3 regions of the Arthrobacter sp. GW822-FHT05G07 genome follow, and region 3 is predicted to be linked to each of the others. Evidence: riboswitches for the same ligand, from Rfam matches in the RefSeq annotation. Region 3 holds a riboswitch; each other region holds the start of a gene.
What was found. A riboswitch is a leader RNA that binds a small molecule or an ion and turns the genes downstream of it on or off. The one in region 3 is predicted to bind cyclic di-AMP.
Positions count from the first base shown of each region.

Region 1 (7,920 bases), on a different contig from region 3:
GCGGACGGAACGCGGCCGTCTGTGGGTGCCGAGCGCGGCTTCGTGAAGGAAGCCGGCAACCTGGTGTTCCACACCGCGCTGATCGGGGTGCTGGTCTGCGTGGCCGTCGGCGGCATGTTCGGCTACCGCGGACAGAAAATTCTCATCGAAGGCGGCACCTTCGTCAACACCCTGGTCAGCTACGACGCCTTCACCCCGGGAACCAACTTCAACACCGCCTGGCTGGATCCGTTCGCCGTCACTCTCGAGACATTCGAAGTCCGTTTCGACAGGGAATCATCCCGGCAGTTCGGCCAGCCGATCGATTTCACCGCAAAGCTGACCACCAAAGACGGAACGGAGTCCCCGGCACGGGAACAGATCCTGAAAGTCAACGAACCGGTCTACTTCGGTGAAACCGGGGTGTTCCTCGTCGGCAACGGCTACGCCCCGGTCGTCACGGTAAAGGACGGCACCGGGAAAACCGCGTTCAGCGGTCCCGTGGTGTCCATCCCCAACGACGGGGTGTACACCTCCTCGGTGGTGCTCAAGGTCCCGGACGCGGCACCGTCCCAGCTGGGCTTTGTCGGGTTCTTTCTGCCTTCGGCCATCAAGAACGACCAGGGTGTGTCCTACAGCTTCGATCCCGATCCCCTGAACCCGCAGCTGAACCTGAATTCATACTACGGAGACCTTGGACTGGACACCGGAGCCCCGCAAAACGTCTATGTCCTGGACGTGGCCAAGCTGACCCAACTCAACGGCAGGGACCTGCCCGCCGGGGGCATCACACTCGCCCCCGGTGGCACGTACACGCTGCCCGACGGCAAGGGAAGCATCAGCTTCGACGGGCTGAAACGCTACATCGGAGTGGATGTGCGCAGCACCCCCGCCCAAGGTGGGGTCCTGGCGTTTTCCCTGCTGGCCGTGACAGGCCTGATGGTTTCGTTATATGTGAACCGGCGCCGAGCCTGGGTCCGCGCCGGCACCCACGAGGACGGCAGGACGATGGTCGAGTACGGCCTCCTGGCCCGAGGAGAAGACCACCGCCTGGCCGCAGAGGCCACCGCCATCCGCGCCCTGTTGGCACGGCGATGGCAGCTTCGGGAGGAAAACAGTGGCGTATAGCTTCCTGCTGTCGTGGCGTTGGGTGGGGTGGCTGCTGCTGGCCGCACTTTTCGCCGCCGCATGCATAGGCCTGGGAAACTGGCAGATGGACCGTCGGAACCAGACAGTGGCAGAGATCCGCAGGGTCCAGGAGAACTACGACAAACCCCCCGCGCTGTTTCAGGACGCCCGCCCCTACTTCGAGGTCGCCGACCCCGACGCGAAGTGGACAACCGTTGCAGTGTCCGGCCGGTACCTTGTCCAGGACCAGAGAATCGTCAGGAACCGGCCCAATAACTCCGTTGCCGGATATGAGGTAGTGGTTCCGTTCCGGCTTGCTTCCGGTGAAACGATCGTGATCAACCGGGGGTGGCTGCCGATCGGCAACCTTCGGCCCGGATACCCCGATGCCGTGCCGGCCCCGCCACCGGGCGAGATCTCCGCGGTGGTGCGCATCAAACCCTCCGAACCCGACCTTGGCCGGGACGCTCCCGAGGGACAACTGGCCAGCATCGACCTGCCCTACTTCGCGAGCCAGCTGGGCTATCCCTTGATGACAGGCAGTTACGGGGTGATGGCCTCGGAGTCCCCCCAGCCCGCCGTAGTTCCCCAGCAACTTGCCCAACCGGCCGTCAAGGAAGGATCAAACCTGTCCTACGCCATGCAGTGGATCACCTTCGGGGTTCTGGCGTTCGTCGGCTTCGGATACATGGCACGTCAACAGGCCCGCATCCACCGTGAGGAGCGTGAAATCCCGGACGAATCCGCGCAGACAGCAAGCACCGTCCAGCAACCCCGTCATCCCTCCGCGCCCAAGCGTTCCCGCGCCGAGGAAGAAGACGCCCTGCTGGACTCGATGGGACTGTGACCCTGGCGCAGGGCGGCGGATTCCCGCGCAGCGCGGGTCATGGACAATCCCCAACGGACGGACATCACGGCGCGCGGGAACCATCCTGCGCTGGGCCTCGTTGAGCCTTTGGCTGCACATCTGAAGAGACGCACAGCAATTGCGTACCGGCCGCCCGCCACGGCCACCGGATAGCGTCCGCGCCTGCACGACACGGGAACGTAGTGTCACGAAATTGTAACGATGATGCTTTGCGGCTACTATTAATTCAGGTTTTTCTGTACTGAGACCCTTGATGCCCCACGCTGAACCCCGCCCGGGGCATCAAACGACTATCCCTTTTTGACGGCGGGGGTGGAGGACCCAGGATCGGCAGTAAGCCTGCCTTGGGGTGAAGCCGTGATGCCGGTGGCCAGAAAGCCGCCGGGCACGGCCGGGCTTTTTCCTTGGCCCGAACCCGACAGCTAACTTCGCAGGCGAACCGAAAGGATCGATCCCCCTTGTCTTCTGTATCCCCCCATGGCCGCCGCCGAAAGCCAACCTCCGGTTTGTCGCCCCGCGTGGCCGTCCCGATGATGTCCCCCACGAGCGGTCGCCACCGACCCCTGCCAGGCGCAGGGGCGCGGGCGAGCCGCCGCAAACAGGTCACCGCAGCCGCCACGCTGAGCGTCGCCGCGCTGTTGACCGCAGCGCTCACCGCCGCCCATGCCGGCCCGGCCCCCACCGGCACCGCCCCTGCCGTGCAGGCGTCGGGAACCGTCGCTGCCGGCGCACCCGTCCAAGCCCCTGTCGGGGCTTCGATCAGTTATGAACGACCAGCTGTCACCACCGAGCAGGCACCGTTGCCGGTACCCGCCAAGACCCCCCTAGCTGCTGCCGGCGCGGCCGCGGCGACGACCCCGGCGGCCTCCCCGATCCCCGCTGCGGCCCCTGCTCCTGCGCAACCTGTCTCAACAGCCCGGCTCGGGGCGCCCTTGGCCGGCATGTCGGTCACCTCGCCGTTCGGTATCCGCACCAGCCCGATCTCAGGCACCGGGGAGCTGCACACCGGCCTTGACCTCGTGGCAGCCTGCCAGACCGCAGTATTCGCCGCCGGAGCCGGGACCGTCGTGGAAGCCGGATGGTCCCCCTATGGTGGCGGGAACAGAATTGTGGTGGACCACGGCAACGGCCTGAAGAGCACCTACAACCACCTGGCCTCCATCGAAACCTCCGTGGGCGCGACCGTGTCCGCCGGCCAGCGGCTGGCCGCAGCCGGAACCACCGGCAACTCCACCGGCTGCCATCTGCACTTCGAGGTACTTCTTAACGGACAGACCGTGAATCCGCAGGGATGGATGTAAGCCTCGCCCATCGCCCACGATGCCAGGGTCAGAGTCCTGATGTGCCCAGGAAGACGTGGCTGAAGGCGAAGAAGATGGTTGCGGTAACAGCCACGTAGAGCAGCGCGGTAATGATCCAGCCGAACTCACCGACAACGCGGGCCGTTCCGGCGGGTACTTTGATGACTCCATGGGTGATGTTCCGGGCCGTGACCCAGACGAACAGGGGAATCATTGCCGCCCAGACGATCATGCAGAAGGGGCAGAGGATGTGGATGGAGTACAGGGCCTGGGACCACAGCCACACGGCGAAGCCAAACCCAAGCGTGACACCTGTCTGCAGGCCGGCCCAGTACCAGCGGGCGAACGTTGCACCGGAAAGCAGGGCCATGCCCGTGGTGATGATGACGGCGAACGCCACGATCCCAATGAACATGTTGGGGAATCCGAAAACGGAACTCTGCCAGGTCTGCATGACCTGACCGCAGGAAATCCAGGGATTGACGTCGCAGACGGTTTTGTAGCCGGGGTCTTTGAGTACCTCGAGTTTCTCCAGGACCAGGGCGCCGGAGGCGAGCCAGCCGATGACGCCGGTGATGACCAAGAGCCACCCGAACGGCTTGTTGCGGGTCATGCGGGGAATATCCGGCCCCTCAGCAGCTGAAGCAACCCCACGATCGGAGGGTTTCACGTTCGCGGCGGGTTTTGCGGTGCTGGTCATGGCAGAAGTCCTTTTAGGTGGTCTGGCGGCGGGCTTGGTAATCATGATCCCGCAGCTGCGGTAGTGATCAGTGCCTTCAAGGTTCCTTTTTGGGAGATCCCCAGGATCCGGGCACTGACGCGGCCTTGAGTGTCCAGCACCAGGGTGGTGGGCACTGCACGGGGCGGGACGTACTCGGTCATGCCCAGCAGGATGCCGCCATCGCTGTCATCGAAGCTGGGATACTCGACCTTGAAGGTCCGCTCAAAAGCTGCGGCCGTGGCGGCGTCGTCGCGGACGTTGACGCCGTAGAACAAGACCCCTTGGTCTTTGAATTCCGTGTGCAGGGCGGCCAGGTCCGGGGCCTCCACCCGGCACGGAGCGCAGGCCGCGTACCAGAAATTGAGCACCACGACTTTGCCCGCCCAGTCCCGGGCAGCAACTTTTTGCCCGTCAAACAGCCGGCCTTCCAAGGAGACCGCGGCGCCGCGCGACCCGGGCGGGTATTCGTTGACCGACCCGTCCCCGGCGATGTAGTTCTTGTCATCGCCGGCCTTGGCCTGCTGGGCCAGATCGTCCGGGGCTGCGCAGCCGGCGAGGGCAAGTACTGCCGCGCCCAGGCCCAGGATGGTGCGGCGTCCGGGGCGCCGCAGCGGCTCTGGTTGGTTGATCATGTTCTCGGTCCTTGCTTGATTGTGTCTGCGTGCGGGGTCACCGTGGCTAGACGGGCATCAAGAACGTCCCTGCCAGGTTCTGCAGCTGGTAGATCCATTGCACCCACACCCCGGTTACCATCAGGACCCCCAGGATGATGAGCATGACGGCGCCGCCGATGTTGACGGCCCGAATGTGCTTGCGGACCACCGACAGGACCCTCGAGACCCAGTTCAAGCCCAGAGCGACAAGGACGAAGGGGATGCCGAGTCCCAGGCAGTAGATGAAGGCCAGCAGGGCCCCGCGCCAGGCGCTGCCGGCGGTGACGCTCAGGCTGAGCACGGCGCTGAGCGTTGGGCCCATGCAGGGGGTCCATCCGAGGCCGAAGACGATGCCCAGGAGCGGGGCGCCGGAGAGCCCGCCGCGTCCCGGACCCTGGAATTTGCGGGTTTGCTGGAGCCAGGAGAACCGTCCGAGCAGGACCAGGCCCATGATGATGACCACCACGCCCAATCCCCTCATGAGCGGGTCCTGCCAGCGGATCAGCCAGGATCCGATGGCTCCGAAGGCTGCACCGTAGAGGGTGAAGACGGCGCCGAAGCCCAGGATGAACAGTGCCACCCCCGAGAGGACCCGCCGCCTGTTCCGCGGCTGCGTTGGGTCGGTGAGCCCTGAGACGAAGCCCAGGTAGCCGGGAACCAGCGGAAGGATGCACGGAGAGAGGAACGACACCAGACCTGCTGCGGCGGCCAGAGGCAACGCCAGGATCAGCGCCCCGGAGGTCACCGTCGAGGCAAAGTATTCACCAATGTCCAACGATTCAGTCCTCTTCCCTGCGCGCGGCGGGGAACAGTATCGTGCCCAAAATCAGCAGGCCCACTCCGCCGACGACGAACACGTCAGCCAGGTTGAAGGTCGGGAACCATCCGGTATGCAGGTAGTCAACGACGCCTGCCCCGTCCATCCGGTCCACCAGGTTGCCCAGGGCGCCACCGAGAAGGAAAACAGCGCCGGTGCAGGAAAGCATGCCGAACCGGGGGACCGCACGGAACAGGAATACCGCCAGCGCCGCTACGATCACTGTGGTCGCAACGACCACTACCCACGGGGACAAGGTCGCGCCGAGGCTTAACGCGACACCGGTGTTATAGCCGAGCTTGAGGTTGAACAGACCGAAGTCCAGGACCCTGCCATCACCTATTGTCTCGACCACAACGGTCTTGACCAGCAGGTCAACCGCCGCCAAGGCGATGGCGCCGAGCCCGAGGACGACCCGTCCTGTCCGGGGCCGCCTGGTGCTCGTGGCACTCATGCGGAAACCCGGGAAGTGTCCGACAACGCCGGTGCGGGACTTCCCGTCCGCGATGCCTTGATGCGGCCGGCCCGGACGCCATTGCCGATCACCACGATTTCGGCCAGTTCGTGGATCAGAACAACCGCGGCCAAGCCGAGGAGCCCGAACAGTGCCAGCGGGATCAGGACCGCGATCAACAGCAGGGACAAGCCCACGTTCTGCAGCATGATGGACCGGGTCCTGCGGGCGTGGTCCAACACCTGCGGCAGGTGGTTCAGGTCCTCGCCCATCAGGGCGATGTCCGCGGTTTCGATCGCGACATCGGTGCCCATGGCCCCCATCGCTATTCCGGTGTCGGCGGTGGCCAGGGCCGGGGCGTCGTTGACGCCGTCACCGACCATGGCGGTGGGCTGGCGGGACTTCAGCGTCCGGATAATCTCGGCTTTGTCTTCCGGGCGAAGGTCGGCGTGGACTTCGGTGATGCCGGCGTCCTTGCCCAAGGCATTGGCGGTGATCGTGTTGTCCCCGGTGAGCATGGCCGTGGTGTACCCGGAGGCCCGCAGCCGGGCAATCACGTCCCGGGCTTCGGGACGCAGCTCGTCACGCACTGCTACGGCACCGATGACCTCCCCGGCGGATTCGATCAAAACGGCAGTGGCACCCGCCGTTTGCATCCGCTCGACCTCTGCGGCGAGCGGGCCGGGGGTGATCCAGCCGGGGCGGCCGAGTCGGACGGTTTTGCCCTCGAAAAGGCCTTGCAGGCCGGCTCCGGGAACGGTGTCGACGTCGGTGACCTCGGCCCGGGTCGGGGATGCGGCAAGGATGGCGCGGGCGAGTGGGTGTTCGCTGCGGGCTTCCAGTCCGGCGGCGAGGGCAAGGACTTCTTCGCGGGCCACGGTACCGGCTGTGGCGACGTCGATGACTTCGGGCTTGTTCCGCGTCAGTGTGCCGGTTTTATCCAGGGCGATGGTGCGGATTTTGCCGAGAGTTTCCAATGCGCCGCCGCCCTTGATGAGCACACCGATACGGCTTGCGGCGCCGACGGAGGCGACGACGGTGACGGGTACGGAGATGGCCAGCGCACACGGTGATGCGGCGACGATGACGACGAGGGCGCGTTCAAACCACAGCAACGGCTCTCCGATGATGAAGCCGAAGGCAATGATCAGTGCCGCGGTGAGCAGGATGCCGGGGACGAGTTTCCTGGCGATGTTGTCCGCGAGACGCTGGCCGGGGCCCTTTCGGGACTGTTCGGCCTCGACGATGTGCACGATTCTGGCCAACGAGTTGTTCTCCGCGGTGCTGGTGACTTCGAGTTCCAGCGGCCCGGTGCCGTTGATGGACCCGGCGTAGACGTCGCTGCCGGGGCCGACCTCTACGGGTACGGATTCACCGGTCAGGGCCGATGTGTCCAGCGATGTGCGGCCGGTGATAATGCGACCGTCGGTGGCAACACGTTCACCCGGACGAACGATCATCCGGTCTCCGGGAACGAGCTCACCGGGGTCGAGGGTGACCTCCGTCCCGCCGCGCAGGACGGTTGCTTCGGCGGGAACCAGGTCAAGCAGGGCCCGCAGACCGCGCCGGGTTTTGGCCAGAGAGTATTCCTCCAGTCCTTCGGAAATTGAGTAGAGGAAAGCGAGCATCGCCGCTTCCTCGTATTCGCCCAGCGCTACCGCGCCGGCAGCAGCAATCGTCATCAGGGTCCCGACACCGATCTTGCCCTTGGCCAGTCGACGGAGGGTGGAGGGAACGAACGTCCATGCAGCGACCAGCAGCGCCCCGATTTCCAGGACAAGGCGCAGCCAGTCCGGACCGCCCGTCAGGGACAGGATCCACCCGGCCAGGAGGAGCACGCCAGCGACCGCTGCGGCCCTGATCTCGTTGATCTGCCAAAAACCGAGTGCTTCCTCGGCTTCCTCTGCCGCGGTCTCGGGCTTGTCGTCACTGCAGCAAGCGTCACTCATCGAGTGTGCTCCTTCGTTAGTTCTACGTTGGACAACACGACGCGGGTGCT
Region 1 is NZ_JBXALT010000014.1:73,281-81,200, reverse strand. It holds gene resB (cytochrome c biogenesis protein ResB) at 1-1,107, shown strand, start outside; gene AC1RJY_RS21395 (SURF1 family cytochrome oxidase biogenesis protein) at 1,097-1,954, shown strand; cyclic di-AMP (ydaO/yuaA leader) riboswitch at 2,253-2,426, shown strand; gene AC1RJY_RS21390 (M23 family metallopeptidase) at 2,434-3,276, shown strand; gene AC1RJY_RS21385 (vitamin K epoxide reductase family protein) at 3,305-3,976, opposite strand; gene AC1RJY_RS21380 (TlpA family protein disulfide reductase) at 4,018-4,629, opposite strand; gene AC1RJY_RS21375 (cytochrome c biogenesis CcdA family protein) at 4,676-5,425, opposite strand; gene lspA (signal peptidase II) at 5,430-5,921, opposite strand; gene AC1RJY_RS21365 (heavy metal translocating P-type ATPase) at 5,918-7,870, opposite strand; gene AC1RJY_RS21360 (ArsR/SmtB family transcription factor) at 7,867-7,920, opposite strand, start outside.
Region 1: another riboswitch for cyclic di-AMP. It lies ahead of AC1RJY_RS21390 (M23 family metallopeptidase); the one in region 3 lies ahead of AC1RJY_RS20095 (NlpC/P60 family protein).

Region 2 (7,920 bases), on a different contig from region 3:
ACGCGGTGCAGTGACGCGATGTGCCGGCAGTACTCGTCGTCATTCGGATTCCTTGACTCGTGTCTGCTCATAACGGACTAAGTCTTCCCCGTTGTGGTTCCCGTCACGATTCGTGCCCTGGCTCACTTCAATAGTGGGCGGACCCTCCGCTCCGCGTTGTGATGGGGGACGAATGAGATTGAAACAATTCGCTGCGCTCGCTTGTGCTTCGGCCATCGCCATTTCCCTTGTGGTGCCAGCGGCTGCGCAAGCCAGTGAGCATGATGAATCCGTTAAGGAAACTGCTGAGACGGCGGCCGCCGTCATACAGGAGGCGGTGGTCTCCGCGGGCCAAGACGCGGCTGCTGCCGCGCAACCCGACATAGAGTCGTCCGATTCGGTAACAACCAATGTCAAGGAATCGACCGTAGAAGTTTCAAAGGATGGGGGCGATGCCACTGCATTGCTGGACGGAGGCTCGGACGGATTACAACTCTCATTGGAACTGCCGACGAGCGGTCAAGCTGATGATGCGGAGGTGGCCGGGGATGGTACAACTGTCTTTGCGGACCCAACCAGACAGACTGATGTTGGAATTCAAACGCTTGAAGATGGCGCCGTTGCCGAGACATGCCGTGCGTAAGTGGGTCCTGCTGGGAGCTGCCTTGATTCCGTGGGCACTCGGATCCTTCGCCGTTTATGTTACGTCCGCGCAGTATTCCGGTCTCGGCATCTTCGAGTCTTACGGGGCCTTTGAGGGCGGTTCCAACCTAGGCAACATCTTGTGGTTCCTCGTGTGGACAGGGGTCTCTGCTGCGGTTTGTTGGTTTCTGGTACGAAAGCCGGGCGCCATCGGAGTGATCCAACCCGTGTCTCGCGCACTGTATTGTTACGGCACCCCGGCCGCCCTGTTGGTTTTTCCAGACGCAGCCATGGGATTCGCCATTTCGCACGTCCGCGCGTTCACTGACGACACTGCCTTGCATTCGCCCTTGGTCGAGTTTCTTGTTATCAGCGGCGTGGGGGCCCTGGCTTGCGCTTCCCTCATGTCCCTCGTATTCAGGAAAGAGAGACCGCAGAGGACGGCTTAGGCTATCGAAATCAAACACCCCTACCGGTTTTCGACGCCCCCCGCTAGCCTGTGGCGCATGGACTGGAAACTTGAACTGGTGTTTGTCCCTGTGTCCGACGTCGATCGCGCGAAGGACTTCTACGTCAACAAGGTTGGTTTCAACGCCGATTTCGATGAACGTCCCATGGACGGCATCCGCTTCGTGCAGCTGACACCGCCGGGGTCGGCGTGTTCCATCGCCATCGGGGAGGGCCTCAGCGACGCTCCTCCAGGCACAGCGCCAAGCCTTCAAGTGGTGGTGGCGGACATCAACAAGGCGCACGAGCAACTCAAAGCCAACGGCGTGGATGTCAGCGACATCGACGTCCAGGACTGGGGTCACTTCGTCTACTTCGCTGACCCCGACGGCAACAAGTGGGCGATCCAGTACATCCCGCAGCGGCCAAACGGCTAGGCAGTCTTCGGCCAAGTCACACTTCGGCGCTGTACCCCGGACGTGCGGCAGGATGGAACCATGACCCAACCTGCCGAGCCCGCCCTCCCCACCGGGCCACCCACACTGACCGTCCGCGCCGTCCTTTTCGACATGGACGGCACACTGGTGGATTCAACGGCGATCGTTGAGCAAGTGTGGCTGGAGTTCGCCGAGCGATACGGCTTGGATTTCGACGAGATCCTCCGCACCTCGCACGGCGTCCAGGCCGGCGATACTGTCCGCCGGTATGCGCCAGCCGGCGCTGACTTCGACGCCCTGACTGCCGAGCTCGGTCAGATGGAACGTTCCCGGACAGACGGGGTCATAGCGCTTCCCGGGGCAGAAGCCCTGCTGGCGGGGCTTCCTGATGACGCCATCGCTTTGGTCACCTCGGCGGACCGCATCCTTGCTGAGATCCGCATGCAGGCGGCCGGACTCACCATGCCGTCCACCACGGTCACCGCCGAGTCCGTCACCCGCGGTAAACCGCATCCTGAGGGGTACCTGAAGGCGGCGGCGCTGCTGGGAGCCGACCCGGCCGACGTCGTGGTCTTTGAAGACGCACCTGCCGGTATCGCCGCGGCGCGTGCTGCGGGGATGCGGACCGTTGTGGTGGGCAAGGCCGCTGCCAGGCACAATGCGGAGCTGGAGCCGGGCATGTGGCGGATCCCGGACTACTCGGCGGTGACGGTCACAGCAGCGAAGGACGACGACGGCGGTCACCTCCTGACGCTGACGCTGTAGCTGTTCCTGAGCGGGCTGTTCCAAGCGGGAAACCCGGCGTAGGCTGTGCGCATGTCTGCGATGCCGGAGGCGTACAGTGCTGCATTGAAGCGGGCCATGGTGCACGCAACGGACTGGTTGGCGTCGGTTCCCGACCGCCCCGTCCGTCCCGCGGTCGACGCCGATCAGGTGGCCGCGAGCTTGGCATCGATCCTCCCGGAAGGGCCAACTGAAGCCGCTGATGTGGTGGACGAGCTTGCCACCCTGGCCGAACCGGGCTTGATGGCCATCCAGTCCGGACGGTTCTACGGGTGGGTCATGGGTGGAACCCTGCCCGCCGCCATGGCCGCCGACTGGCTGGTTTCGGCATGGGACCAGAACACCGGACTCCGCTTCGCCACTCCGGCTGCGGCTGCCATCGAAGAATCCGCCGCCGCCTGGCTTCTTGACCTCCTGCACCTGCCCGCAACCTCCGACGTCGGCTTCACCACCGGGGCCACCACCGCGAACTTCGTGGGACTGGCCGCTGGCCGCCAATACCTGATGGACCAGGCTGGCTGGGATCTTCAGTCCTTGGGCCTCTCGGGTGCTCCACGCATCACCACCTTCGCGGGACGGGAGCGCCACGCGGCCGTTGACCTGGCGCTCCGGTATCTCGGGCTGGGGGCGTGCGTTCCAGTGGACGCTGATGAGCAGGGTCGCATTCTGCCCGAGGCACTGGCGGCTGCCATGGATGAGCAACCCGGGCCATCGTTGGTCTGCCTGCAAGCGGGTAACCTGCACTCCGGCGCCTTTGACCCCATGGGGGAAGCTGTAGCCGTTGCCCATGAACGCGGGGCATGGGTGCACGTGGATGGTGCTTTTGGTTTGTGGGCGGCCGTCAGCCCAACGTTGCGGGAACGGCTGGCTGGTGTTGAGGGCGCCGACTCCTGGGCTACCGATGCACACAAAACACTCAATGTTCCCTACGACTGCGGCTTGGCGATCGTTGCGAGCCCGGAAGCACTTCGCCGGGCGTTCAGCATCCACACGAGCTACTTCATCGCAACGGACGCCGGACCAGGGGACCCTTTCGAGAAGGTTCCCGAGTTGTCGCGCCGCGCCCGCGGCATTCCCGTGTGGGCCGCCCTCAGGCAGTTGGGCCGCCATGGAGTGATCGCCATGGTTGAACGGCTTGCGGCGAACGCCCGTGCGTTGGCTGAGGGCCTCGCGGCAATCCCGGGCGTCGAGGTCCTCAATGATGTCGTCTTTACGCAGGTCTCGGTGAGCTTCGGCAGCGACGACCGCACGCACCGCGTCACGCAACGGCTCATGGCCGAGGGCGCGGTGTGGATGTCGGGCTCGGCCTGGCGCGGCCGGGAGATCCTGCGGATCTCGGTCAGCAACTGGTCCACGGACGCGGGGGATGTTGCAGCGTCCATCGCAGCGGTCCGGCGTGCGGTGGAGGCCGAACCGGAGGCGTAGCGCTCAGAAGTTGCTTCCCCGCACCACGTAACGCCGGAACGGGCGCGTTACCCAAGTGGTGAGCAGCAACGCCACGACGCTCGCCATCCAAGGGTCCATGACGTTGCGGACCAGAAGGAAAACCACAGCGTAGGCCAAGGTCCACGTCAAGGCCCGGAACACGCGCCGGGACAGACTGCCCCTCAACATCGCTTTCACTCCCAGTTCACGCCGAAGCTCGTGGACCGGAATGCGGCGCAGGTTTCGGTTCAGACGCGCCATACCGCGCAGGTCGGCCAGGGCGGTTCGTACGACGTCGACACGGGAGTCAGCGTCGTCGGTCCAGTCGACGGGTACTTCATGGACGCGCAGACCACAGCGTTCAGCGATCACCAGAAGTTCGGTATCGAAGAACCACGAGTCGTCCGTGGTGTGGGGGAGGAGGCGGTGCGCTACGTCGGCGCGGACGGCCTTGAAGCCGCACTGGGCGTCGGAGAAACGAGCCCCCAAGACCGTCCGCAGGAGCGAGGTGTAGCTGCGCGAAATGAACTCACGATGCGGACTGCGGGTGACACGGGAACCCGGCGCCAAACGCGTGCCGATGGCGAGGTCCGAGTGGCCGGAGATCAGCGGTGCCACAAGGGGCGCCAGCGCGGAGAGGTCCGTGGACAGATCCGCTTCCGTGTAGGCAAGCACAGGTGACGGCGACGACTGCCAGACCTGGCGGAGAGCGTTCCCGCGTCCCCTCTCTTGGAACCGCACCACCGTCAGTTCAGGGAGTTCACGGGCAAGACGCTCGGCAATCCTCAGCGTGCTGTCTGTGCTGGCGTTGTCCGCCACGGTGATCCGGAACGTGTGCGGAAAGGACCTCGTCAGATGCCCGTGCAGCTGGCGGAGGTTGTGTTCCAGGCGCGCTTCCTCGTTGTAGACAGGGACGGTGAGGTCCAGGACGGGAACCACAACACTGGTGTCAACGGGGAGACGTCGGGGCTGGGGGCTCGGACCCGTCTGGCCTTGGAGGAGAGCCGGGTGACCAGTGGGCAACGCCGCGCCACGCAAGCGAGCCGAATGAGTCCTTCGTGCCAAAGCGCTGGTGGTGGGATCTGTGAGCGTCATGTATCCAGCATGGGACCGCCGATTATGAACGCTTTAGGCGGTAGCTGTGACCTCACTGTGAACCACGTGCTGGAGCTGTGAACCACGTGCTGGAGCTGTGAACCACGTGCTGGAGCTGTGAACCATGCGCCACAGCTGTGAAACGGCAAAAGCCGCGCCCGCTCCCGCCATTCGCTCCAGTTGGTACTGGTGCAAACGGCGGCAACGGGCGCGGCGATAAAGCGGCTCGGCTTAGTACCAGTTGTTGGCCAAGTGGAAGCCCAGAGCGGCGGACGGGGATCCGTAACGCTCCTTGATGTAGTTCAGGCCCCACTTGATCTGGGTCTGGTAGTTGGTTTCCCAGTCAGCGCCGGCAGTGGCCATCTTGGAGGCCGGCAGGGACTGGACAATGCCATAGGCACCGCTGGAAGCGTTCATCGCCGTGGTCTTCCAGTTGGATTCCTTCTCCCACAGCGTGTTCAGGGCAGCCATTTCACCGGCGCCCCAGCCGTAGTTGCCCAGGATGCTGAGTGCATAGGCCTTGGCAGCAGCGGGGTCGTCAACAGCCTTGGGTGCTGCAGCAGCTGCTGCGGCTTCCGCGGCGGCGGCGGCAGCAGCGGCGTCGGCTGCTTGCTTGGCGGCAGCGTCAGCAGCAGCCTTCTCAGCAGCAACCTGTGCGGCGGCCTGATCGGCGGCAGCCTTCTCAGCAGCAGCCTGTGCGGCGGCGGCCTGGTCTGCGGCAGCCTTCTCGGCAGCGGCCTTCTCAGCGGCTGCCTTGGCAGCAGCGTCAGCAGCGGCCCTGTCAGTTGCGCCCTTTTCGGCGGCAGCATTCAGGGAAGCGGAGATCTCAGCCGACTTGTTGGAGTTGACCTGGGCGCTCGCTTGGGTTCCGGCTACGCGGCTTGCCTCGGGGAGGGTCAGTGCGGCGTTGGCGGCGGTTCCGAGCGATGCAACGCCCAGTGCAGCTGCCACGACACCGGCTACGACGGACATGCGGTGGCCGGACTTACCCTGGCGGGCTGCGTTCTTGAGGACGGACTGCGACTTGGTGAGCGGTGCGTTGTTCTCGTCGCGGCGACGCGCGGAAGGGCGCGTCTGATCGTTAAATTCAGACATGTGATTACCTCTCAGCGCCTGCGGAGTTAGCTGTCGGGTTCGGATGAGGTCATCCGGCCGCGCATCACGCTGCGGCTTCACCCCAAGGGCCGGCAAAAAGCCTGGCCCGGAGACTCTGGGTCCCCCGTCTCTGCCTCGGAGAAAGAACGGACTCCGGGAAGTGGCAGAGCTCGGCGCATCCCGGATGTGGGCCTGCTAGGGGCGACCCACCCTTTCGACGGTACAGGAGGTTTCCGCAGAAGTCACATTTAGGTAACAGAGATCACGACGCCGGTGAGTCGCCTTGCCCGATTCGTTACAGGCCTACGGTGCTCACCGTGGGAAGTCGAAGGGCGAACTCCGTGCGCCCCGGCCGTGAGGTCACTTCCACGCTACCGCCGTGAGCTGAAACAATGGATTCCACAATGGACAGGCCGAGTCCGGAGGTGCCTTCAGAGCCCGATCGTGCGGCGTCGGCGCGGGCAAATCGCGAGAAAATCCGGCCCTGGAAATCTTCCGGAATGCCGGGGCCGTTGTCCGTCACGCTGACCACGGCGCTGCCATCGGCGGAGAGCATGACGCCGGTGACCACAGTGGTGCCGGGGTCGGTGTGTTTGCGGGCGTTGGACAGCAGGTTCGCCAGCACCTGATGCAGTTGCGTGGCGTCGCCGCGGACCGTGATGGGCTCGTCCGGGAGCTGGAGCTGCCAGATGTGATCGGGTGCCATGACTTTCTCGTCGCTGACCGTCTCGATCACCAACTGAGTGAGGTCCACATCCTCAACTTTCACGGGTTGGCCCTCGTCCAACCGCGCCAACAGCAGCAGGTCCTCCACCAACGTGGTCATGCGTTCGGACTGGCTTTGGACGCGAGCCAGCGACTTCCGGCCGTCTTCGGTGAAGTTCTCGGTCATCCTCAGCAGCTCGGTATAGCCCCGGATGGCGGTCAGGGGAGTCCGCAGCTCGTGCGAGGCATCGGCCACGAACTGACGCACCTTCGTTTCGCTTTCCTGGCGGGCTTCCAAAGCGCTGGAGACGTTGTTCAGCATTTGGTTCAAGGCATAGCCGACACTGCCCACTTCCGTCCCGGGATGAGAAGCCGACGGCGGTACGCGCACCGCAAGTGCCACCTCACCGGCGTCGAGAGGCAGCCGCGAAACCTTCGTGGCCACTTCGGAGAGCTGCTCCAGCGGACGCATGGTGCGGCGGATGATCACGGTGCCGGCCAGGCCGATCACCACCAGGCCGCCCAGCGAAACCAGCACCATGGTCCACACGAGCGAGGCCTCCGCACTCTGTTTGTCCGCCAGCGGCAGGCCCGTCACAATCACGTCGCCGTACGCGGTTTCGACCGCTACCAGACGGTAGTCGCCGTTGGACAGGGAACGGTCCACTGGCCCGTTGTCCCTGGGGAGCGAGAGCAGCACCTGCTCGTCGTCGGCCGAAAGCGAGACGCGGTTACCTTGGGCATCGATCAAACCGGAGCTACGCACGGTTGAGCCGTCGATCCTTGCGTTGAGCGTGCCAGCCGCTTGGCCGCGCGCCTCCAGCGGATCAGGCCTTCCGGAGGGTGACGGAAAGTTCGACGGCGGCCTGCCGAAGTCATTCGCGCGGCTGGACGCCTGTTCCAGCTGCCTGTCGAGCTGCTTGTTGAAGACCATGTCCATGGACGCGTAGCTGACCACTCCCACGGCAGAGCAAATGGCGACCAGCAAGGCCATGGCCACCAGGACCAATCTGGTGCGCAGGTGCCACGTGGAGGGGTTGAGCCAGCTGCGCTGTGTCTCTAAGGCCGCACCTGACCTTCTGGCCACTCCTGAAAGTGTGCTCAACGCCTAGTCCGCGGGCTTGATGACGTATCCGGCACCGCGGATGGTGTGGATCATGGGCGGGTGGTTCGCTTCGATCTTCTTGCGAAGGTAGGAAATGTAGAGCTCCACGATGTTGGCCTGGCCGCCGAAGTCGTAGTCCCACACGCGGTCCAGGATCTGGGCCTTGCTGACCACTCGTTTGGGGTTTTCCATGAGGTATCGCAGGAG
Region 2 is NZ_JBXALT010000007.1:219,764-227,683, forward strand. It holds gene AC1RJY_RS13875 (hypothetical protein) at 173-622, shown strand; gene AC1RJY_RS13880 (VOC family protein) at 1,128-1,505, shown strand; gene AC1RJY_RS13885 (HAD-IA family hydrolase) at 1,566-2,270, shown strand; gene AC1RJY_RS13890 (pyridoxal phosphate-dependent decarboxylase family protein) at 2,322-3,713, shown strand; gene AC1RJY_RS13895 (dolichyl-phosphate beta-glucosyltransferase) at 3,717-4,808, opposite strand; gene AC1RJY_RS13900 (aggregation-promoting factor C-terminal-like domain-containing protein) at 5,040-5,903, opposite strand; cyclic di-AMP (ydaO/yuaA leader) riboswitch at 5,907-6,065, opposite strand; gene AC1RJY_RS13905 (sensor histidine kinase) at 6,199-7,695, opposite strand; gene AC1RJY_RS13910 (response regulator transcription factor) at 7,717-7,920, opposite strand, start outside.
Region 2: another riboswitch for cyclic di-AMP. It lies ahead of AC1RJY_RS13900 (aggregation-promoting factor C-terminal-like domain-containing protein); the one in region 3 lies ahead of AC1RJY_RS20095 (NlpC/P60 family protein).

Region 3 (7,920 bases):
GGCGTCGATGTGGAACAGTTCGTCGCGGGGATAGGCCTCGATGACAGCCAGCAGTTCCTTGCCATGATGGGAACTTGCGGGGTAGCCGAATGCCCTCAACACTTCCTTCACGGTGTCGCGGATGACCGGGATCTGCTGCGCGGAGCGGGTTGTGGAGCTGGGGGAGAAGAGCCCTACGAAGGTGTGCGCGATGGCGCCTGTGTCGCCTTCGGTCACCAGGGTGATTTCGTCGAGGTAGGCCCGGCGAAGGACGGTGGAACGCTGGGTGGACTTGGTCAGCGTGAGAGTGGGAGTGGGAGTGGGAGTGGCTGTTGCTGCTGCGCTTGCGTGAGGACGTGGCGTTGGCTCGGTGTCCCGGAGAAGCCCCAACCCGGAGGTCCCCCGACACCCCAGGAACACAAAGTTCCCATCCTCCAGCCAACGGAGTAGTTCCTGGGCTTCGCGGGCCGTCCGATCTGTCTTTGCCGCCTCATCCAGTGCCCGGATCTCCCGGGCCAGCTCTTCGCGGATGGCTGCCTCATCCTCCGCCGCGGCACGGACATCGTCCAGGACCTTCTGCAGCCGGCCCACCAGCATCTCCGCGCTCGCCTCGTCGGGCAGCCGGGGGATTTCGATGGCCGTCCACGCTTCGGTGAGGAGTCCGCCGTCGTGGTTCTGTTGGGTGGCCCGCTCACCGGGGGAGCCGGCAGCGGAAGGTTCGACGCCGGCGGGGAGCCCCGTGCGCTGCGGTCCCCTGTGGATTCCGGTCAGGCGGTGGGTGGCTGGATCGCGCGTGACGCTGAAGGTGGGGTGGACCAGGAGCCGGAGGGCGGCGGTGTCACGGGCGATCTCGGCAGTCACGGAGGGAAGCAGGTAGGGCATGTCGTCCGAAACGATGGCCAGCAGGCTGGCATCCGGTTCGTGCAGGATCCCGATGACGGCTTGCCCGGGCTCGCGGCGCTCGGCCAGGGACCGGTGGTATCGGGCGCGTTCCAGCAGCGTTTCAGGCGTGTAGTTTCGGACGTCGTCCTCAGCCACATGCTCGTAGTAGTCGGTCAGGAATCCGTCCGTCGGTCCCATACTGGGTGACATGTCGCTGCGCCTCCGCTGCGCAAAGGAGCGGACGTGCGTTGCGGCCCGGCGAAGTCCCTGCGCCTCATTTCATGATCGCTGGGGACGGGCCGGGGGTAAACCCCTAAAGCGGGGAGCCGGCCCCAAGACGTGGTGGCGGGGTTCGAACCCGCGTGCGCTGCTTTGCAGGCAGCTCCCTGGCCTCTCGGGTACACCACGTGCAAACGACACTAGGTGCCGGACCGCGGCCGGATCAAAGTTCATTTCCCCGGCTTTCGCAGGGCTACGAATGGTGTCCCAGGGCTACGGGTTGGCGTCGCCGCGCTAAGGGAAAGTTGCCCTGCGTTGCCTCCCGTGACGGCGCTCCGTGAGCATGCGGATCCTTGGCTTGCTCGTTGATCGCAAGGTTCAAGGGCGGGAGTCTCGGACAAGCGCGGGATCCGTGCCTGCCCGCCGCCGCGAACGTAGCCCGGCCACTTTGAAAACCCCGGACGCCACCAAGAGTGTCAATATGGCCGCCGCCATGTGCGTGTAGAGCATGAGGTGGACCGAGCCGCCACTTGGGGCCGCACCGTTAGCCGGCGCACCCGCGGCAGGAGACGTAGCCTGACCGCCGTGCAAGTGATCCAGGATTCCGCTGCCGGGGAAGTATCCGCCAAAGGCGTCAAAGCCCAGATGCAGCAACTGCTGGGCCACGCCGGACAGGAGCAGCAGTAACAACGGCCCATGCACCCAGCGGGCAAGCAGTTGGGCGGCCAGGCAGCCGAGCGCGGCGAGGCCCAGGAGCACGGGTATGGCTGGTGCGCTGCCTCCGGCGACCATATGCGCGGCCAAGCCCAGGGCCACAGCTGCCAGCCCTGCAACCCAAGCCAACTTCTCCTGCACAAGTGGTGTGCGCATCGCAGTCCCTTCCTCCACACAGGCTATGTGGAGGAAGCCGGGCGGAAAAGGGGCCCGGGAGCTAAGCGAGGAGCGTGTTCACCAACCGTGCCGCAACCTTCGCGGTCCGGGAGTCGATGTCGAACTCCGGATTCAGCTCGGCCACGTCCAGGTGCAGCAACTTTCCGCTGGCAGCCACTTGCCGGCAGATCGCGCTGATCACCGGCAACGGCACACCGTAAGCGGCCGGCGCGCTCACCCCGGGGGCCACCGACGCCGGCATCACATCCAGGTCGATGGTCAGGTACAGCACGTCCACTCCCGCCAGGAAATCAGCAACGAAGACCTCCGCAGCTTCCGGCGTGCACAGCTCATCAAGCAGGTACTTCACGCCCAGGTCCCGGGCGGTGTTGAAGAGCGTCCGCGTGTTGTTGGGCTCCGAAATTCCGACGACGGCGTACTGCAGTTCGCGTCCCGCGGCAGCTTCCGCGTGGGCCATCTGCAGGAACGGCGTGCCCGAGCTCGGCGTCGGCTCGTCCCGCAAGTCAAAGTGCGCGTCCAGGTTCAGCACACCCAAACGCTTGCCCCGGACCGCTTCGGAACCGGCCACGCCCAGATAGCTGGCGAACGCGGTCTCGTGGCCGCCGCCAAGCACAACGGTGAGGTTGCCGGCGTCGAGCAGTCCCGAAATGGCGAGTCCGGCGCGCTCTTGGCCCGCCTCCAGTGAGTCGTCCTCCACAACCACATCGCCGGCGTCGAACACGTCACGGTCAAGGTGGAAAGCCAGCGGACCCAGCGCCGAACGGATCGCGGCCGGAGCCGCGGCGGCACCCACGCGTCCTTTGTTGCGGAGGACGCCGGCGTCGCTGCAGAAACCCAGCACGACGGCGGGACGCGAGGCTGCTGCGGCGGCGGACACGGTGTGGGGTGCTACGGCTTGCCACCATCTCCGGTGCTCATTGCCCTCGCCGTCAAAACGACCCGTCCACGGAGTGGGGGAGACATCTACGGTGAGGGGCATGGTTTCCATGGTTCAAGCACACCGGACCCGGGCCCCGAAAACCAGCCGTTCCGCCGCGGGAGTGTCTGAAACCCCGGACTCACCCGAGCCCGGAAGCCCGGCGAGGGCTTACTTGACCCCGAGCAACTCTTCCACGGTTCCAATGCCGAAGAACAGCAGGAACGCCGCAGCCACAGCCCACATCAGCGGGTGAACTTCACGGGCACGGCCCTGGAACGTGCGGATCAGGACGTATGAGATAAAGCCTGCGCCGAGGCCGTTCGCGATGGAGTACGTGAACGGCATGAGGGCGATGGTCAGGAACGCGGGAATTCCGACGCCCCAGTCCTGCCAGTCGATCTTGCCCACCTGGGAGACCATCATGAAGCCCACAACTACCAGTGCGGGAGCCACGGCCTCGAACGGGACCAGGTTGATGAGCGGCGTGAAGAACATGGCCACAAGGAAGAGGGCGCCGGTGACGATCGAGGCGAGTCCCGTCCGTGCGCCTTCGCCGATGCCTGCGCCTGACTCGACGAAGATCTGGTTGGAGGAAACCGAGGCTCCGCCGCCCACGATGGCCCCGAGGGCGTCTACCTGCAGGACTCGGTCCACGTTGGGAATGTTGCCGTCTTCGTCCACGGTTCCGGCCTCGTTGGCCAGGCCCACCATGGTGCCCATGGCGTCGAAGAAGATGCTCAGGAGGATCACGAACGCCAGCAATGCTGCAGCGATGAAACCGAGGTGTTCAAACGCGCCCAACGGGTTGGCCTTGCCGATCAGGGATAGATCCGGGGCACCCCATTCGGTGAGCGTGGGAGCAACCAGGGACCAGCCGCGGGGGTTGACGTTGGTGCCGTCAAAGCTCGGGCCGATGTGGAGGGTGAATTCGAGGATGGCGGCCAGCGCAGTGGAGACGACGATGCCGATCAGGATAGCGCCGCGGACCTTGCGGACCACCAGCGCGATGGTCAGGATCAGGCCAACTGCGAACACGAGCGTCGGCCAGCCCATGAGCTTGCCGTCCACGCCCAGGCCCAGCGGGACGGTGGTTCCTGCGGCATCGGGGATGCGGCGGACAAAGCCTGCATTGACCAGGCCGATGAGTGCAATGAAGAGGCCAATGCCCACAACAATTGCCGTCTTCAGGGCTTCCGGCACGGCCTTGAACACGGCAGTCCGGAAGCCGGTGAGCACCAAGATGAGCATGGTGATGCCGGACAGCACCACGAGCCCCATCATGTCCGGCCAGGTCAGTCCGGGGTGGGACGCCACCGTGACCGCGACGAAGGCATTGACGCCCAAGCCCGTGGCCACGGCAAACGGGTGCTTGGCCCACGCGCCCATGAGGATGGTCAGGATGCCCGCCACGAAAGCAGTGGTGGCTGCCACGGCTGTGAAGCCCAGGGATGCGCCGCTGGAGTCAGGTCCGGAGAGGATCAGTGGATTCAGCACCACGATGTAGCTCATGGCGAAGAAGGTCGCGAACCCGCCCCGAATTTCCCGAGAATACGTGGATCCGCGTTCGGAGATCTTGAAGTAGCGGTCTACTGCAGAACCTTGTTTCAGCATGAAGGTCTCCGGGGATCGAGGGGAGTTTGCTCTCAAATCCTATGTTGTCCGGTGCGGGCCCTCCGAACGATTCGCCTACTCTGTAAGGAAGCCAACACTAGGAGAAACCGCCCCATGCGTACCATCCGCCCGCTTCTGGCCGCCGTCGTCGCTGCTCTTGCTTTTGCGTCCGCCTTGCTGTTTTCCGCGGCTCCGGCGTCCGCGCACGACGTCGCGGAATCAACCGCGCCAGCCAACGGTGCCAGCGTGGCGGAAGTCCCGGCGTCGGTCTCCATCACGTTCAACAACCGCCCTCTCGCGATTGGTTCCGGAGTCACTGTGACGGCCGGCGGCGAGAACTGGGCGGACGGCCCGGTGGAAATCATTGACAACCAGGCCGTTCAGAAGCTCCGCGAAGGCGCCCCCGCAGGGGAGTACACGGTGGTTTGGCGTGTGGTCAGCTCCGATTCGCACCCCATCGAGGGCACCTTTACGTTCACGGCCGCCGCAGGAAGCACGACGACTGCGAGCGGCCCGGCTGGGGCCTCACCGTCGGTCTCGGCTCCCTCAGCCGCAGTACCCACGGCGGGCACCGCAGCGCCGGGGACGGGCACCAGCGAGCCGGCCGCTGATGCCTCCCAGCCCTTCCCGTGGAGCATCGTCGGGTTGGCTGTTGTTGCTGTTGGTCTCGTTATTTATCTTGCTGTTACCGCACGGAAGAAGCTGGCAGCTTCAAACGACCCCGAGGGCGATACTCCCGCGGAATAGCGCGGTTTTCTACGTAGCTGCGAATATCTCGAAACGATTACCGCGACACGCCAGAGACCCATTTCCCGTTACTTAAATGTGACTTCGACGGAATCATCGCGTACGGTAGTACCTGTGCCTGTTCCACGTAGCGGGCACTTCCGGCCTGATTGCCTAGCTCTGCCGCAGTCCGGAATCCGTTCGCAGACAAACCTACGGCAGAGACGGGGAACCCAATTTAGGCCGCTTTCGAGCGTGCCTTGGGGTGAAGTCACGAAGCTTCCGCTGAACAGCGGGGGATAGTGGCCGGGTGACTCCCATCCGAATCCGACAGCTAACCTCGCAGGCATCGGGAGAGGCTCTTTCATGTCTTCACGCATTCTTCGCGGCCGTCGTAAGGCGGACAGCGTACGTCCTAATCCGTTCATCTCCATCTCGAAGGCAGTGGCCAGCAACGCTTCCGGCGCTGGCCGTCAGGCAGCTGTTATCGCAGCAGCCTCGGGCCTCGTTTTGACCGGTTCCATTGCTGCTCACGCAGCTGAGGCCCCGGTTCAGCGCGACTCCAGCCCCGCAACGGTCGCTGAGACCGTTTCCGAGGCACCCACCAAGGTTGTTACCGCTCTGGCAACGGCTACCGTCAACTTCGAGCGTCCCGCTGTTGCTTCCGTAGCAGCTCCGGTCATCGAAAAGCCGGCTCCCGTTGTTGAGGCTCCCGTAGTCCAGAAGGCAGCTGTCACCACCGCTGCTGCAACGGCTCCCGTCGCCGCCCAGGCTGCGGTTGCTGCTCCCGTGGCTGCCGCACCGGTTGCCGCTGCTCCCGTAGCTGCTGCCCCCGCCGTTGGCGGCGTCAATGCAGCCATGGTTGCCTCGGCTTACGCACAGATCGGCATCTTCCAGGACTGCACCGCCATGGTCGAGAAGGCCCTTGGTTCCGCAGGCATCCCGGTAGGCGACCTCGGTCCCATGCAGTTCATGAACTACGGCAAGGTCGTCAGCGATCCTCAGCCCGGTGACATGATCGTCCAGTCCGGCCACGTTGCCATCTACATCGGCAACGGCCAGGCAATCAGCGGTGGCATCAACGGCAACCAGACGGGCATCCACCCGATCAGCTGGTTGACCGCAACGGGTCCCCTGACCTACGTACGCGCTGGCGCATAAAGCCTCACGCTTCAGTTCAAAAACCGGCGCCTCCCAAGATTAACGTCTTGGGAGGCGCCGGCTTTTGGCGTTAAGTTCTGTTCATAAAAGTCCAGCGCGGGAAGTACGACGGCGGTTCTGCTGGCCTGCGTTGGTGAGGTGGCTTGTGTTGGTGAGGTGGCCTGTGTTTGCCGGACATGACCAGCCAGGCGATGGCGGTGGCGGGGGCTAGGCGATGGCGATGACGCTAGGCGATGGCGATGCCGGGACCTGCCGGCAGGGCTACCTTGGTGGAGATTGCCTGGCCCACTGCCTTGGCTTGCCGCAGCACTTCCTTGGGAGACGGGGTGATCAGGTCCCCAACGCCCACCAAGTGCATCCCCACCGCCCGCATGGCGGCCGCGAAGTTCTGGCCAACGGCTATTCCAAGTTCGGCGAGCATGCGGCGCAACTGGCTTTGGGCGCAACGCGTCACTACTACGTGGTCCGCCAGGAGGACACCGTTGGCTGTGTGGACTGCCCACTGGCGTGGAGTGGATTCGAGGGGGCCTGATACGTGGAGGCCTGTTCTCAGTCCGGCCGTGGTCATGCTGGCCGCCAGTCCGTACCCGATCTGGCGGGAGGGGTCTGCCCCCAGGAAATCAAGGCGTACGGCGCGGGTGGTGTTGCGAACGTCCAGTTGATGGTTGGCGGCGTAGTTCCGCAGGTGACGGAGGATCTCGTTGCGTTCCTGCATGGCTGCGGGATCAGCGGCATCAGTGCGTTGAAGCATGCCTGTATGAACAGAAGGACCTGTGGTGGACAGTGCACCGAACCCGTCTACGACGATGGAGCCCACGCCGAAGCGGCTGAGCTCGCTGGCAACTGCCAAACCGGACAGGCCGGCTCCGATGACCACGGTGGTGGTGCGTTCCGTGGCGGAATCAGGCGTGAGTGACACTGCTTGGTTCCTCCTTGACGTGTGTGCCTTACGGCATCGCGTGGGATCGCGTCCGAGTTCCCCAAGCGGCCGCAAATAAATGGCCGGAGTGTGTGGTGTGAAACACGTTCGCCGGCCATTCGGTGACTCGAACACTACCGAACTTTTTCGGCCATGGATAGCCTCCGCGACTCCGCGTTTTGTGTGTTCGTCCGGAGCGCAATGTGGAAGGCCGGGAACCGAGCCCGGACCGTTATGCACATAGCCCGATGTCGCCTTGATTCGCCACTGCCGACCGAGAATAGTTGGGATTGGGAGGAGAAATTTCCGGGTTTCTCCTGCCCCGGCCATTGACAATGAAACAGTGAGGCAATCCGACGAGGAGAACCTCTGGCAGAATAGCCGGAACATCAAGCAGTAGGTGGAGAGGCAGGCCCCCATGGACCAGCACGGCAGACACAGTGAAGAGCCACAGGACGGCCAGGATCAGGCTGTGGAACCAGGTGGCATCGTGGTCGGAGTGGACGGTTCAGAGCACGGGCAATGTGCTTTGGTTTGGGCCGCGCGGGAGGCTGAACGTCGGCGCCTTCCTTTACATATCGTCACGGCATATTCCGTGCCCATCTTTGCCGCC
Region 3 is NZ_JBXALT010000012.1:184,653-192,572, reverse strand. It holds gene AC1RJY_RS20125 (NAD-glutamate dehydrogenase) at 1-1,059, opposite strand, end outside; tRNA gene AC1RJY_RS20120 (tRNA-Cys) at 1,199-1,269, opposite strand; gene AC1RJY_RS20115 (hypothetical protein) at 1,459-1,950, opposite strand; gene hutG (formimidoylglutamase) at 2,012-2,959, opposite strand; gene AC1RJY_RS20105 (NCS2 family permease) at 3,059-4,501, opposite strand; gene AC1RJY_RS20100 (copper resistance CopC family protein) at 4,616-5,248, shown strand; cyclic di-AMP (ydaO/yuaA leader) riboswitch at 5,423-5,590, shown strand; gene AC1RJY_RS20095 (NlpC/P60 family protein) at 5,594-6,388, shown strand; gene AC1RJY_RS20090 (FAD-binding protein) at 6,615-7,307, opposite strand; gene AC1RJY_RS20085 (universal stress protein) at 7,726-7,920, shown strand, end outside.